4 regions of the Paenibacillus gansuensis genome follow, and region 1 is predicted to be linked to each of the others. Evidence: riboswitches for the same ligand, from Rfam matches in the RefSeq annotation. Region 1 holds a riboswitch; each other region holds the start of a gene.
The links. A riboswitch is a leader RNA that binds a small molecule or an ion and turns the genes downstream of it on or off. The one in region 1 is predicted to bind cyclic di-GMP.
Positions count from the first base shown of each region.

Region 2: another riboswitch for cyclic di-GMP. It lies ahead of ACFSUF_RS18330 (hypothetical protein); the one in region 1 lies ahead of ACFSUF_RS16225 (anti-repressor SinI family protein).
Region 3: another riboswitch for cyclic di-GMP. It lies ahead of ACFSUF_RS24790 (PilZ domain-containing protein); the one in region 1 lies ahead of ACFSUF_RS16225 (anti-repressor SinI family protein).
Region 4: another riboswitch for cyclic di-GMP. It lies ahead of ACFSUF_RS24450 (IPT/TIG domain-containing protein); the one in region 1 lies ahead of ACFSUF_RS16225 (anti-repressor SinI family protein).

Region 1 is NZ_JBHUME010000009.1:222,998-226,202, reverse strand. Features, by position in the region: gene ACFSUF_RS16235 (metallophosphoesterase) at 1-596, opposite strand, end outside; gene ACFSUF_RS16230 (helix-turn-helix domain-containing protein) at 593-940, opposite strand; cyclic di-GMP riboswitch class I at 1,279-1,363, shown strand; gene ACFSUF_RS16225 (anti-repressor SinI family protein) at 1,401-1,544, shown strand; gene ACFSUF_RS16220 (GNAT family N-acetyltransferase) at 1,541-2,359, shown strand; gene ACFSUF_RS16215 (lipid II:glycine glycyltransferase FemX) at 2,514-3,205, shown strand, end outside.
Region 2 is NZ_JBHUME010000011.1:228,661-231,865, forward strand. Features, by position in the region: gene ACFSUF_RS18320 (DICT sensory domain-containing protein) at 1-165, shown strand, start outside; gene ACFSUF_RS18325 (DMT family transporter) at 162-1,112, shown strand; cyclic di-GMP riboswitch class I at 1,300-1,385, shown strand; gene ACFSUF_RS18330 (hypothetical protein) at 1,418-1,621, shown strand; gene ACFSUF_RS18335 (DUF1273 domain-containing protein) at 1,664-2,218, opposite strand; gene ACFSUF_RS18340 (CBO0543 family protein) at 2,707-3,205, shown strand, end outside.
Region 3 is NZ_JBHUME010000020.1:39,592-42,796, forward strand. Features, by position in the region: gene ACFSUF_RS24780 (DUF2252 domain-containing protein) at 1-495, opposite strand, end outside; gene ACFSUF_RS24785 (GNAT family N-acetyltransferase) at 540-1,052, opposite strand; cyclic di-GMP riboswitch class I at 1,288-1,383, shown strand; gene ACFSUF_RS24790 (PilZ domain-containing protein) at 1,488-2,174, shown strand; gene ACFSUF_RS24795 (DNA-3-methyladenine glycosylase) at 2,287-2,841, opposite strand; gene ACFSUF_RS24800 (LamG-like jellyroll fold domain-containing protein) at 3,035-3,205, shown strand, end outside.
Region 4 is NZ_JBHUME010000019.1:349,776-352,980, reverse strand. Features, by position in the region: gene ACFSUF_RS24450 (IPT/TIG domain-containing protein) at 1-1,950, opposite strand, end outside; cyclic di-GMP riboswitch class I at 2,029-2,106, opposite strand; gene ACFSUF_RS24445 (hypothetical protein) at 2,131-2,466, opposite strand; gene fliS (flagellar export chaperone FliS) at 2,459-2,863, opposite strand; gene fliD (flagellar filament capping protein FliD) at 2,887-3,205, opposite strand, start outside.

The DNA.
Region 1 (3,205 bases):
AGGAGGATCGTGAACAGATCTCCTGTGGAAGCCGGCAGCGCACGCTCCAGGTCCGCGCTGCCCTTCAGCACATCGTCCACGCCCGCGATCCGCAGGCGTGAACCGTTCCGCTCTATGGTACCGGAACGGTTTATCAACATGGAAAAGCCGCCCTCCGCCATCACCTCGGCCACATGACGGCTGCCTGCAGTGTAGTCATGGTTCCCCAGCACGGCCCATTTGCCCAGAGGCGCCTTCAGGCGTGACAAAATGCGGGAACAGCCGGACGCCTCCTCGCCGATATAAGTGTCGTACATATCGCCCGTAAAGCACACCAGATCCGGGTCCAAATTCTGAATCCGGGACACCAGCTTTTCCAGGCGATCCAGCCCATAATGAAAATCCAGATGAACATCGCTGAACTGAACGATCCGCAGACCGTTGAATTCGGAGGGCAGGCGGGGAAAGGTCAGCGTCAGCTCTTTCACCTGCAGCAATCGCGGCTCCAGATAACGGGAGTAACCGAAGCCGGCGAAAGGGGAGGCCAGCAGGCTCCCTGCCAACAGGCCGCCCAGCTTGATAAATCTGCGCCGGGTCAGCTGCGGTGAGGGCTTCACTTCTGGTTCGCCCGCCATTTGTTAAATTCAAGAAACTCGCGGAACTGTTCCTTGCTGACTCCGGAGTTCATGGCCTCCCGTACGAGCTCGGCCCATTGCTGGTCCAAAGCGGTGTCGTTCCCCGTCTGGCCGGAAGCGGCATCTGCCGGATGGTTCTGCAGAATATCATCCACCGAAACATGCAGAGCCTCCGAGATCTTCTCTAGAAATTGAATGGATGGGTTAGACTGGATATCCCGTTCCATATTGCTTAAATATGATTTTGCTACACCGGCACGTTCTGCTAGTTCAGATAAGGAGAGTTTCCGTTCCTGTCGCAAGGCTCTGATGCGATGTCCTATCATTCTGATCGGTCCTTTGTAATAGAATAGAATTGCTGTACGTACATGTTACCTCCTATTATACCTCTAAAACGAACGATTGTTTCATATAAAGAATAAAAATTCCGAAATTAGTCGAAATGATCTAGGTAACATTCCGCCGTTCTGTCGATTTATAGGTTTATATACGTACTTTAATGAATAATTTAACAGTTTTTTGGAATTTACATCTATTTTTTTCCTTATTTCACAAGGGATCGAGACCAAATAACCATTTTGCAAAATAATTACATTTTAGGACATTACATTTTGACATACTTTTTAGCCGAGCCTTAGTATGATAGTTGTATAACGGACGTTGAATCGGCAAAAGGCAAACCTCGCTGAAAAGCAGGGGCGCAAAGTCACAGGTCTAAAGCATCGTGCTATGACAGCTGGACTGCCTGGTATCACGGTTTCGAATTGGATTGGGAGGAAAGTTTGGATGATGAGCGCCAATCAGGGTTGGATCGAAGAAGAATTGGATCAAGAGTGGGTAGACTTACTGAGCATGGCACGGCAGCTGGGCATCACGCCGGATGAGGTAAAGCTGTTTATTGCGGGGGCCGCCCCGGTACAAACTCCATGATCTCGCGATCCAAACTATCTTTCCCATCGGGTGCCGGGCATCAGAACGGAGACTGGCAGCTGCTCCCGTTGAAGACCAGGGATTTTCAAATCATTTCTGTTTGGACGCGGGAATGGATGGATCCGTTGAACCCGCACGTTTATGAATTAACGAAGTTTTCCTGTCCGGGATATACGGACTATATCAAGATGCAGCAATCATCCCTTGTTCCGGAGACCATTCTTCTGGCGTTGTATGCAGGGAATGACATCGCAGCTTTTGCAGAGTACTCGCTGGATGAGGAGAAGCTGTTTGTAAATAACTTTGCTGTCGATGCCCGGTTCCGTAACCGGGGGGCAGGCAGGGCGATGCTGGACGCGCTGGAGCACATAGCGCAGGACCAGGGGCGGCCGGCGGTAGAACTGGATTGTTTTGTATGGAACGACGCCGTTTTGCACATGTATTTGAAAAGGGGATACTTAGTCACATCAACTTCTTACTGGCTTACCGGTCCTAATCCTGCGGCCGCCTTCCTGCCGTCTGAAGCATGTGCTGTGTATGAATCCGCTTCGTCGGAAGACTGCCATAACCGCTACGGGTTCTCCACCCTGCGTCTTAAAGTGAACGGTGCGGACCAAGCGGTATTTCGGCTTCATGAACGGTATTTTCGAATCGTTTCGGGAGACAATCCGTTGTCGCCCGGGTTGCTGCGGGCGCTGTACTCTATAGACCCCGGAAGAGAACTGTTCGTTATTTCGAAACAACCTGAGCTTGCCGGAAATCCCTCATTTCAGCTAGTCAGCGCAAGTGTACGAATGAGGCTAAGCCTAAGTTAAAATACACGTCCATTCTTACATTGACATGTTCTTTATAAAGAACTAAAATGCAAGTAACACATGGCTGCTCTCTTTTTTTGCCAATCATGTTCTTTTTAAAGAACGGCACAGTTTAACCTGAATGAACAATGATCCTTTGTAAAGGTGGATAACCATGAAAGATTACGCAGTGTACGGAGTTTCCCAAGCTGAAGCCTGGCATGAGGTGCTGTCGAAAGTGAACGGCGCAGATATCTACTTCACGCCGGAGTACGGACGCTTGGCGGAAAACAACGGGGAGGGAACATCCCGTCTGTTCGTATACCGGGAGGGGGACGCGGTCGTGTGCTATCCGTTCCTCATGAGAAGCCTGCGAGAGTTGGGGCTGGCTTCCATCCGTCAAGAAGGCAGGGAATTATTCGATATCATTTCCCCATACGGTTACGGGGGGCCGATCGCCAATGTGGAACACACCGGGGAGACGGAGCCGTTCTTCGGAAGGTTCGCGGAAGTGTTTGAAGCCTTCTGCGGAGAGAACGGCATCATCGCCGAGTTTGTCCGGTTCCATCCGCTGTTGAACAACTACAGGAATTATCCGTCCGTGAAGCCGGAATATATCCGTAATACCGTCCACATCGATCTAACCGGCCCCGGCACGGACGTATTGGACAGCCTGACAGCGGGCTGCAGAAACCGCGTGCGCTACGCGCAGAAACACGGCGTAACGGTGACCCGCGAACAGCCGCCGGGGCTGGATGTGTTTCTGAATCTGTACTATGCCACCATGGACAAAAACAAGGCAAACGCCTATTACTATTTTTCCGAAGGCTACTTCAGCAATATGCTCGATTTTCTCCGCGAAAGCGC
Region 2 (3,205 bases), on a different contig from region 1:
AAAATGATGATGACCGCTTATGACCTGGAAGGATTCGGCGTACATGCCGTGGAAGAGAACCGCAAGTTCCGCGGCGTAAAGTCCAACTCTCCGAAACTGGTAGACCAAGCGGCACAGCTTCTGGCGAATGTTGTTGATTCGGCCAAAACAGGAAACAGAGCATGATCAAGCCGGATGCCAGACGCAGCGGCTTACTCTGGGTGGCGCTGGGGGCCGCCATGTGGGGCACGGACGCCTTGTTCCGCAGCGGATTGGTGGAGCGGCTCACCTCGCTGCAGATCGTTTGGCTTGAGCATGCCTTGATCAGCCTGATGATGCTGCCTTGGATCATCCGCGCCTTCCGCAAGCTGTCCGGCTTGTCTGCCGGCGGGTGGCTGCTCCTGCTCGCCGTCTCGTGGGGAAGCTCCGCCCTCGCCACCTGGGCGTTCACGGAAGCGTTCCGCTACGGCCACCCGAGCGCGGTCGTCCTGCTGCAGAAACTGCAGCCCCTTTTCGCCGTCCTGGCGGCGAAATGGCTGCTGCGCGAGCGCTGGTCCAGCACCTACTACGTCGTGCTGCCCGGAGCCTTGCTCGGCGCCTACGTGCTGTCGTTCGGGTTCTCCGCCCCCTTCACCGCAGCACACGGCGGCCAGTGGGCCGGCTCCCTGCTCGCGATCGCTGCTGCGCTGCTCTGGGGCTGCGGCACGACCTTCGGCCGCAGCCTGCTCCAGCGCTTCAGCTTCGCGGAGCTGACCGGGCTGCGCGTCTTCTGCGCGCTGCCGATGCTCACCCTGCTGCAGACGCTGCAGGGCGGACTGACCCCAGCCCTCGGGGAGCTGACTTTCCCCCTCGGGCTGGACCTGTTCCTGCTCTCGCTGGTTCCCGGCTTGGCAGGGCTGCTCCTGTACTACTACGGCTTGCAGCGCACGCAAGCCGCCTATGCCGCCATCGCCGAGCTGTCGTTTCCAGCGGCCGCCCTGCTCATCAACCGGTACTTCCTGGGCCAGTCCGTTTCCATGGCGCAAATCGCCGGCGTGCTCTTGATCTGGCTCATGGTAGCTTACCTGTCCCGGCAGAAGGAGAACCCGCTGCCCGCGCTCGCGGCACGGAATCACAGGGCCCAAATGTTATAACATCTCCCTTAACCGTGGTACGCCTGCCTGTTCTTTTTATAAGGAACAGCAGGAGTTCCACGGTTTTCATCCCTTTCGCCCAGCTACAAACACGCAAATTCACAAAGAGACAGACCTTGGAACTATGGTGATATCCGGCGGCCCTGTGATAGGATGTACGTAAGTAAACCATCCAGCGGGAACCGCTTACAGACAAAGGCAAACTTGCCGAAAGGCAGGGACGCAAAGCACCAGGGCTACGGATAACGCATCTATGCCGGCTGTGTTACCTAACAAGAGGTCGCTCTTATTAGGAGATGTATAGCATGAAAAGCCCCTCAGACTACCTCCACAATGCCTTATCGATGAAACGGTCCTCTTTTCCCCAAGAAGAAAAGAAGCGCCATTACCGTGAATTGCTGGTACGGATGAAGAATGAATACGGCCTGCTGCTGAATGCTGATCATCCGGACAAGCATACTGAAGCTATGGAAGTATATCGGCAAATCATGGTTCTAAACCAAGGATGACCGCTTATGTTAGCCGCAAATACCAACCATAAGGTTGGTATTTTACTGCATGTCGCGCGTCTGTTCGTCTGCAATGCTTTGTACATCCTCGGCTGTAATGGTCAAGTAGGCGTACCCGTCTTCCTCATGCCTCTTCAAAGCCCGCTGCTTCATATATTTGGGGCTGGCCTCACCTGCATCTTCATCATAAAACAGCAAGATGCCGTCGGATTTCCTAAGCAGCAGCTGATCTCTTGCCGTAAGCTGCCACACACCGCTGTACGGCTGGTTGCTGACCGATCCGCAGTAATCCGCGCCTTTGAGAATCCCGCGGTAATAGTCCTGTTTGGCCTCGGGCCATTTCTCTTCCGGATTAAGATAAGCCGTAATAATAGCCAGTTTTACATCGGGATACTGTTTCTTCAGCTCGATGACAACTTCGCACGCCCACAGGTCCACCCCGTATTGACCCGCCGTAATCACCCATTCCAGCCCTTCTTCGATCAACGGAACCAGCTTATCCCGCAAAGCCTGCTTGATATAGACGATCCCTGCATGCTTCTGGTCATATATGCTCAATTCCTGAGCCCGATAGCCTGTAACAAGCAGTGTTTTCACCCTTAGGATTCTCCTTCCGTTGAAATTCATTGTTTTCTAATTATACCGCTTTAAGCCGTTCATAACTGTTTTTTCATCAATTACCATCCAGTCTTTTTACCTTGACAAGAAAAGTTACACTGGTACAATATTCATAAAATAACACATGAATTTTTTTGCATATACTTGATCATTCCTATTTTTTTCGGGTAAAAGTTGCACTTAGACAACACTCTTTGGTTTGTACAACAGCAGTGCTAACGAGAAGGAGATATGGCTGAAGGTGCTGGCTTGGACCGTTGCCGTTATAATCGTGTCGCTGAATTTGTACATGCTGTATCGGACGTTCTTTTAAGAGAAGGGGCTGCCCCAAGGTTGATATAACCTTGAGGCAGCCCCTTTGTTGTCTTTCCGACGCCCTGCGGCGAAAGGTATAAGTTGGCAGTAACTAGAGCACAGTAACAAGTATCTGTAAGCAGCGTGACTCCAGTCAAGCGAGGTAGAACTTCATGCATGTATTATTTACGCTTGCCATCCTTTGCTTTGTATATTTTAAAGGGGACTGGCGCGATTGGCAGAAATACGGTTTGTCGATGTTCTATCCCGCCGCCTGTGACCTGCTCTATAACATTTTGTGCCAGGATAAGCTTCTATGGAGTTATCATCCGGACCCGCACTTATTTCCCCGCTCTCATGTGGCGGTCGATCTCCTCTATACGTTCCTCATCCTGCCTTCTGTTGCCTTAATGTACTTAACGAACTACCCTTTCGGCGAACGGGCCTGGCGTCAATGCAAATATATTTTGCTGTGGGTAGCCGGCTCATTGGCTGTGGAATATGTGTTTATCGCCTTCGGCAGGCTGGAATTAATGAACGGATACCGGTTTTGGATGGAGGCCCTGTTTTACCCCACCATGTACCTGATGCTGCGCCTTCATTACACCCGTCCCGTGCTTACTTATCTGATTTCCATCTTCATTATCTGGTTTTTGATGAGCGTATTCGAAG
Region 3 (3,205 bases), on a different contig from region 1:
CCTGCCGTCTGCAAACCTGCGGATCTGCTTGTAGTACGCCTTAAGGTAGCCCTCTACCGCTTCCCGCGCGTCGGATTCGCCGAAATGTCTCATTTGGGCGATAAGTACAATGCTGACCGCCATCCGAAGCAGATCATATACGTACGAGCCGAGGTAACCCTCATCAAAATCGTTGACATCATAGACCATCTGTCCGTCTTCATTTCGGAACGCGCCGAAATTCTCAAAATGAAGATCCCCCTGAATCCATACCGGACGGTCTTCCGGAGTATGGAAGGGGAACGGAATCCGCGTAACGTCATAGTAAAACAAATAAGCGCTTCCCCGGAAGAATCGGAAAACGCTTTGAGCCATTTTAGCGTATTTCTCCGAACGGTTGGAAGGCTCCAGCTTCATGATGTCCCGGTCAAATTCATTTAAAATGGCGCTGATCGTATCGGTCCTCAAACGGTGATGGGTATGTTTAATGCGTTCAGGCGAGTATAAGCTTTTCAACAGGCATGACTCCTTTATGGCACGAATAGGTTGTAAATTACTTCCTATTTTACCACATTCCATTCCTCGGCAGGAGCACGAAATGCAAAATCCACCACGACCTCTACCGGCATCATCGACAGCTCGTAAATACTTCTATGCTTACCGGGGCCGTAATAATTCACTTCCAAATGGCTGTGCTGAAATCCGAAAGACTGAAGCGCACGAATGGAAGCCAGGTTCGTATCGCTTACCGTCACCTGGACGCGGCGAAGCCGGGGGAACTGAGAAAGTGCCTGCAGCCTCGCTTCGATAAACCGCTTGCCGATTCCCTGGCCCTGAAACTCCTTGGCTACATTGTTGAACAGCAGCCAGCCGGTCGTCTGATACATGTCTATTCCCGCGCAGCAGAATCCAACGAGGCGGCCATGGAGCGTTGCCTTGAAAATCAGCCCTGGGTACAGTTCAAAATATTTCTTCAATTCATGCTGATTCATTCTTTCAGGCAGGGTTAAGTCCGCTAATTGGATCATATCAAGAAAATCTTCCCTGTTGGCTTGGCTGATAACCGCTTCCATGGTGAGCTCCTCCTTGGATGTATGCATATACAATCTATTAACCAACTGTACCACCCTATTGTTAAGGCGAAACGCCAATGATATTAAATTATTGTAACGGATGCTGTCAAAACGGATCGAGGGATGCTTAAGGTCCTATGAAACAGGGTCTTATGAACTAAAAAACTTGGTGAAATCTATTGCATCATCTGTAAAAAAAAGGTATAGTAAAATCAACCAAATAATTTCGAATGTATTCGACAAATGGCAAACTTATCGAAAGATAAGGACGCAAAGCCGAGGGTCTAAGGAATGAATGCAATATTCATGCTATGGCAGCCTGGTTACCGAAAATCCTTTCTACAGCCATAGGCGGTATCTATTCAAGAGGATGCGGTCTTTTTTGTTGTAATTCAGGAGAATACAGGGGCGTGGAGGAAAGGAGCGGGTAAGGAAATGAGCGCAGGCTTTGCCTCAAAGAAGACAAATTATCAATCGGAGATCGCTGCCTCGGTTCTATTGGATTGCAAAACAGTAGTGGAGAAAGATGATTTTGTATCCACAGGTGTATTAACATATGCGGAAGGCGATATCGTAGAAGTGGAGATCGCTGAATATAAGCTGTTCAAGCTGGGAAGTCCGGTGAAGCTGACGATTTATTCCCCGGCGGGTATCCATGTGTTTCATTCCACGGTGATTGCCAGGCATAACGGCGCTATTATGGTGATCAACCCTCCGGAGAATAAGAGAAAATTCAGGGACAAACGGGAGAGCCCGAGGGTTCCGGCTGACCGGAAGGGGCATTTCAAGTCCCCGCACGAGTCTACGCTATTCTCCAAGGGGGAACCGGTTGCTTTGCAGCTGAAGAATGTCAGCTTAAGCGGTATGGGGCTCACCGTGTTCGATTACGACCGCCTTCCCGCAGGCACCCGCTTGGACCTTACCCTGGATATCGGGTTCACCTTGGAGTGCCCGGTAGAAGTGGTCCGGTGCGAGCCTTTGCAACAAGGCTTTTATTACGGCGTACAGCTGCTGGACCTAACACCGGAGCAGTCGCAGGGACTTAGAGCTTTTATTTTGCGGAGTCAGGCGGAAACGTATTTCAAAACCAAGGAAGTAGAACGGGATAAGAGGGAAGAGTAACCGGGCTGGTGCCCGGAATACATCGAACAGAAGTTTTTGCTTAAGATTAAGGAACGTTCAGCAAAGACCCTGCTGCTTTTGCCTTGTATCTATAGCGAGTGCTAACACCGCGTTAACGTGCCACAAAGCGCCAAGGCAGTTCGCGCGCCTTGGTGATGCCGATCCGGCCGGTCTCTTCTATGGAGACCGGCTTTTCTGTTTCGGGCGGCCACAGTTCCAGGCCGCCCTCCCCGGGGCTGAACAGATCGTACCCGTTGAACGAGAGGTCGATCGCCAGCCCTTTGGTCAGCTTGCCGGGGCCGTTCAGCAGCTGCGCATCGGGGACCCCAGGACGATTGGCCCGGACCAGGTCGAGCCCTTCCACGACCTCGGCTCCGCGCAGAAGTACAGCGCCCGGTTCGCCTTCCCCTTCCGTCGTAATGTTCATGCAGTAATGCATGCCATACGATAAATACACATACACGATGCCAGCTTGGCCGAACATAAGCCGGTTGCGGGGCGTCACTCCGCGGTGGGCGTGGCTCGCCGCATCGTCGGGACCGCGGTACGCCTCCGTTTCCGTTAAGCGTACAACAATACGGCCGCTATCGGTTGTCCTTACAAGCCGGCAGCCTAGTAGTTGCTTGGCTGCCTCCACAGTATGTCTCTGCAGAAATGTGCGTTCCATAGAAAGTCCTCTCCTTTTTGCAGTAGTCCTTGTGCCCTAGATTTGTATGTCATTAGTATTGTCAAAATTCTATAAAATGTGACAAAAATACTATGTTCATTAGAAGCTCTCTGCTAGAATAGAAACGAATAAGTAAAAATTTCCACTGCGGTGTGGAATCTCGCCTGATTCAGGCAAGGGAGGATTTTTAATCATGAATTATACTCCGTACTTTAAACATAAGGTGAAGGAAATATCCGTTATCGCTTTACTCGCTGCAGGAGGATACCTTCTGCCGGAGGGCGATACTGCGCAGGCGGCTTTATCGGCTGCAGATCAGGATCGGCCTATTTTGTTAATGCCTGCTCGTACAACAGTGACGGAT
Region 4 (3,205 bases), on a different contig from region 1:
TCCGAAAAACACTTTCGATTGAGAAGACAATCCGCTGCCATCAATTAACACATCGGTTCCTCCACTGATTACCCCGGTATTCGGTGTTATCACCGTAATCTTGGGAGCTGGCGCCGCAGGCAGAGGATCATAGCTGTATCCAGCAGGAGCAACAGCACTGGAGCCGTCCGAGTTTTCAACTTTTACATCCACCGGCCCTGGTTGAGTTGCCTTAGGAGCTGCTACTTTAATTCTTTGCGGGGAATAATATGTGACCATATTCGCTAAATTAGCCCCAAAATAAACCTTGGAGGAAGAGGTAAATAGATTGCCGTCTATAATTACAAATTCTCCTCCACTAACTAGTCCAGTATTGGGTGTAATCGAAGTGATTTCCAACTTAGGCAGTACTGGTTCATTGTAAGTGTACCCCTGTTGAACAGTCACAGTGGTTCCATCTGGATTCGTTAATGTAACATCCTTCGCCCCGGATGTTTCGCCTTCCGGAACAACTACCTTCATAAGGGTAGATCCATGATAATAATTCATGGCCGCCGGTTTCCCGCCGATAGTCACCTTAATGCCGGACATGAAATATCTTCCCGTAATCGTTACGATATTTCCACCAGCAAGCGGACCATTCGCAGGATCAATTAGTGTGATAATGGGTTCGGCCTTATACTGATAAGTGCTAAACGCTGTCTGCCCGTCAGGGTTTTTAACCGTTAATTCACTCGTACCTTGTACGCCTGGAGGCACAACAGCTTTCAACTCAATTGCACTTATCCATTGAATATTTAAAGCCTGTTTAGTCCCAATAGTGATAGTTGCTCCATTACGGAAATTTGAACCGATTATCGTAATTTCGTTTCCGCCGTCTGGATGCCCGCTGTTTGGTTGAACAGATGTAATTGTAGGTGCGGGAAAATTAACTTTTAAATATTTCTGAGGGATTAATTTCGTTCTTGCAGCACCCGCATAATCTAAATAGGTAGCCTTCGAATTATAATCAGATGTGTAGAAAGTACCTGTCTTGTTAAGGTCTTTAGGTCTGATTTTGTATGTAAAGGTAAGGGTATTATTCTTTAACTCCAAGAAACTCCATGTCAACGTGTTTCCATTCACCACAGGTTGAGGGATATTATCCTTATAGGAATCGGGGACAATTTCAAATTCAGGGGAAACGATATCAGACACAACCACATTGTATGCGCTAGCAATGCCTATCTCTTTAACAATCGCCGCATAAATTTCGGCAAGTCCGGTTGACCCAAGTACAAAGTGATGGTGACTTGAAGTGGTAGCCATTTCTTTTAACAAAATATTAGGTCCGCTTGTATCCGGGTTGTCTGTTGTATTCAACAATGCGATAGTGTAAAATACAATTCCTTCTTCTTTGGCTAAATTTGCCTTTTCCTTAGCGTACTGGTAAGCGGTTCCTGTAGGCACAGTCGCATCTCCATCCGTCATAAGCACAATAACAGGTTGTGCCTCTGGCCTTCTGCTCTCAAGCATCTCCATAGCTTTTAGGATGGAATCTCCAGTAGCGGTGGCTCCGCCTGCATTAAGATTACTAATATAATTCTTTACCTGAACCGAGTCCGTAGTAAGAGGCAGTCCCTGGGCATCGGAACTAAAATCTACAACGCCGACTCTATGTTTCGTCAGATCCATCATATCAACAAATTGCTTAGCTGAGCTTATTGCATCTGTCATTTTCTGACCTGTCATACTGCCCGAACGATCGATGATTACAATAACGTCGTTCGGCACAATTACATTAACAGGTGGCGTACCCTTAATATCCAAGGTAACTTCAGCCTCTTTGTCTGTTGTAATAGTTGCAGGATTTACAGACCTGTCCACTGAAACATAATCTGTAGCTGCAGATGCTGGAGTTACGTAGCACAAAGACGAAAACAAGAACATAAGCGACATGACGATGCATACTATTTTATTCAAAGATTTCATAGTTCTCCTCCTTCTTGGTAAACCAGTTCAACATGCAAAAAGAAGCAACAGCTGGTTGCTATTGCTCTGATTGGAACAAAAAGCAACCTGGCGAATCTAAACTTTAGACCCATGGCTTTGCGTCCTTACATCACTGTAAGTTTGCCATATTCATTTGGATAATTATAGAATATTATTAATCTATTTTTTTTGGTCGAAAAAGATACTATCTGAAATAAAATTCTCTTCATATCTATTTTTTTGTTTTCGAGCCATTGCGGCCATGTTGAAATTATGAAGCGATTCTTCTTTAAGCTGCTGCATTTTGTTCAAGATAACATGATCGTTTAGGAGCAGATTTACAATTCTATCCCTAAAGTGCTCTGCATTAATCTCAATCTGGTCTGAATTTAGTATCTGTTGAATCAGTTCTTCCCGTTTGTCAACATACTGAACCATCTCTTCAACAGACAGCAATTCAATCTGTCCAATCCATTGCTGGGTATGCTCCTCTAATTCTGACAATGATTTAGGCATGAGTCATCGCCTGAGACTTGCCGGAGATAATCAATTTGCTTGCTTCAATCCACGTTTCTTTTAGCTCTATCAGATAGCCCAGCACTTCTTCAATTGGGGACTTAACCTTTTTTATATTTCCTTGGATGAGCAAATAATTCATATACTCGTACAGCTTGTGCAACCCGTCCGACACTCCATGACTAGAATCCAAAGAAGAAATAAATTCATTGATGATAGCTTGAGCCTTGCACAAATTAATATTCGTCTGCTCATAATCATTGTTTTCAATCGCCTCAAGTCCAGACCTGCAAAAGCGAATCGCTCCATCATATAACATTATCAGCAGCTGAGCAGGAGTCGCTGTTAAAGCGGCATTCTCCAAATACTTGTTTGTAATTTTTTGATGTTGTAGCATAAGAGCCTCCCTCTTTTTAAGCTCTATTGACCACCAAAGGAATTCATTAAGGATGCCGACTGAGCTTGGTATTTATTCATAGCTTGTTCCATAGCGTTAAATTTTTTATAATAGTTGTTCTCTAACGTTGTTAGCTTGCTGCTTTTCTCCGAAATTTGAGTTAATAGTTTTTTTATTTCCCTGCCCATCATGCTTTCCGTATTATACGGCTGTGTTGTTGAAGAAGAGTATGCCGATGTGCCGACCTTGGAAGCGAACGCGTTAAGAGTTTCCTGAAGATTATCTTTCATTCTTTCAAACAAACCTGTTTCGTCATGAGTTGCCCCTTTTCCCGTAAAGAAG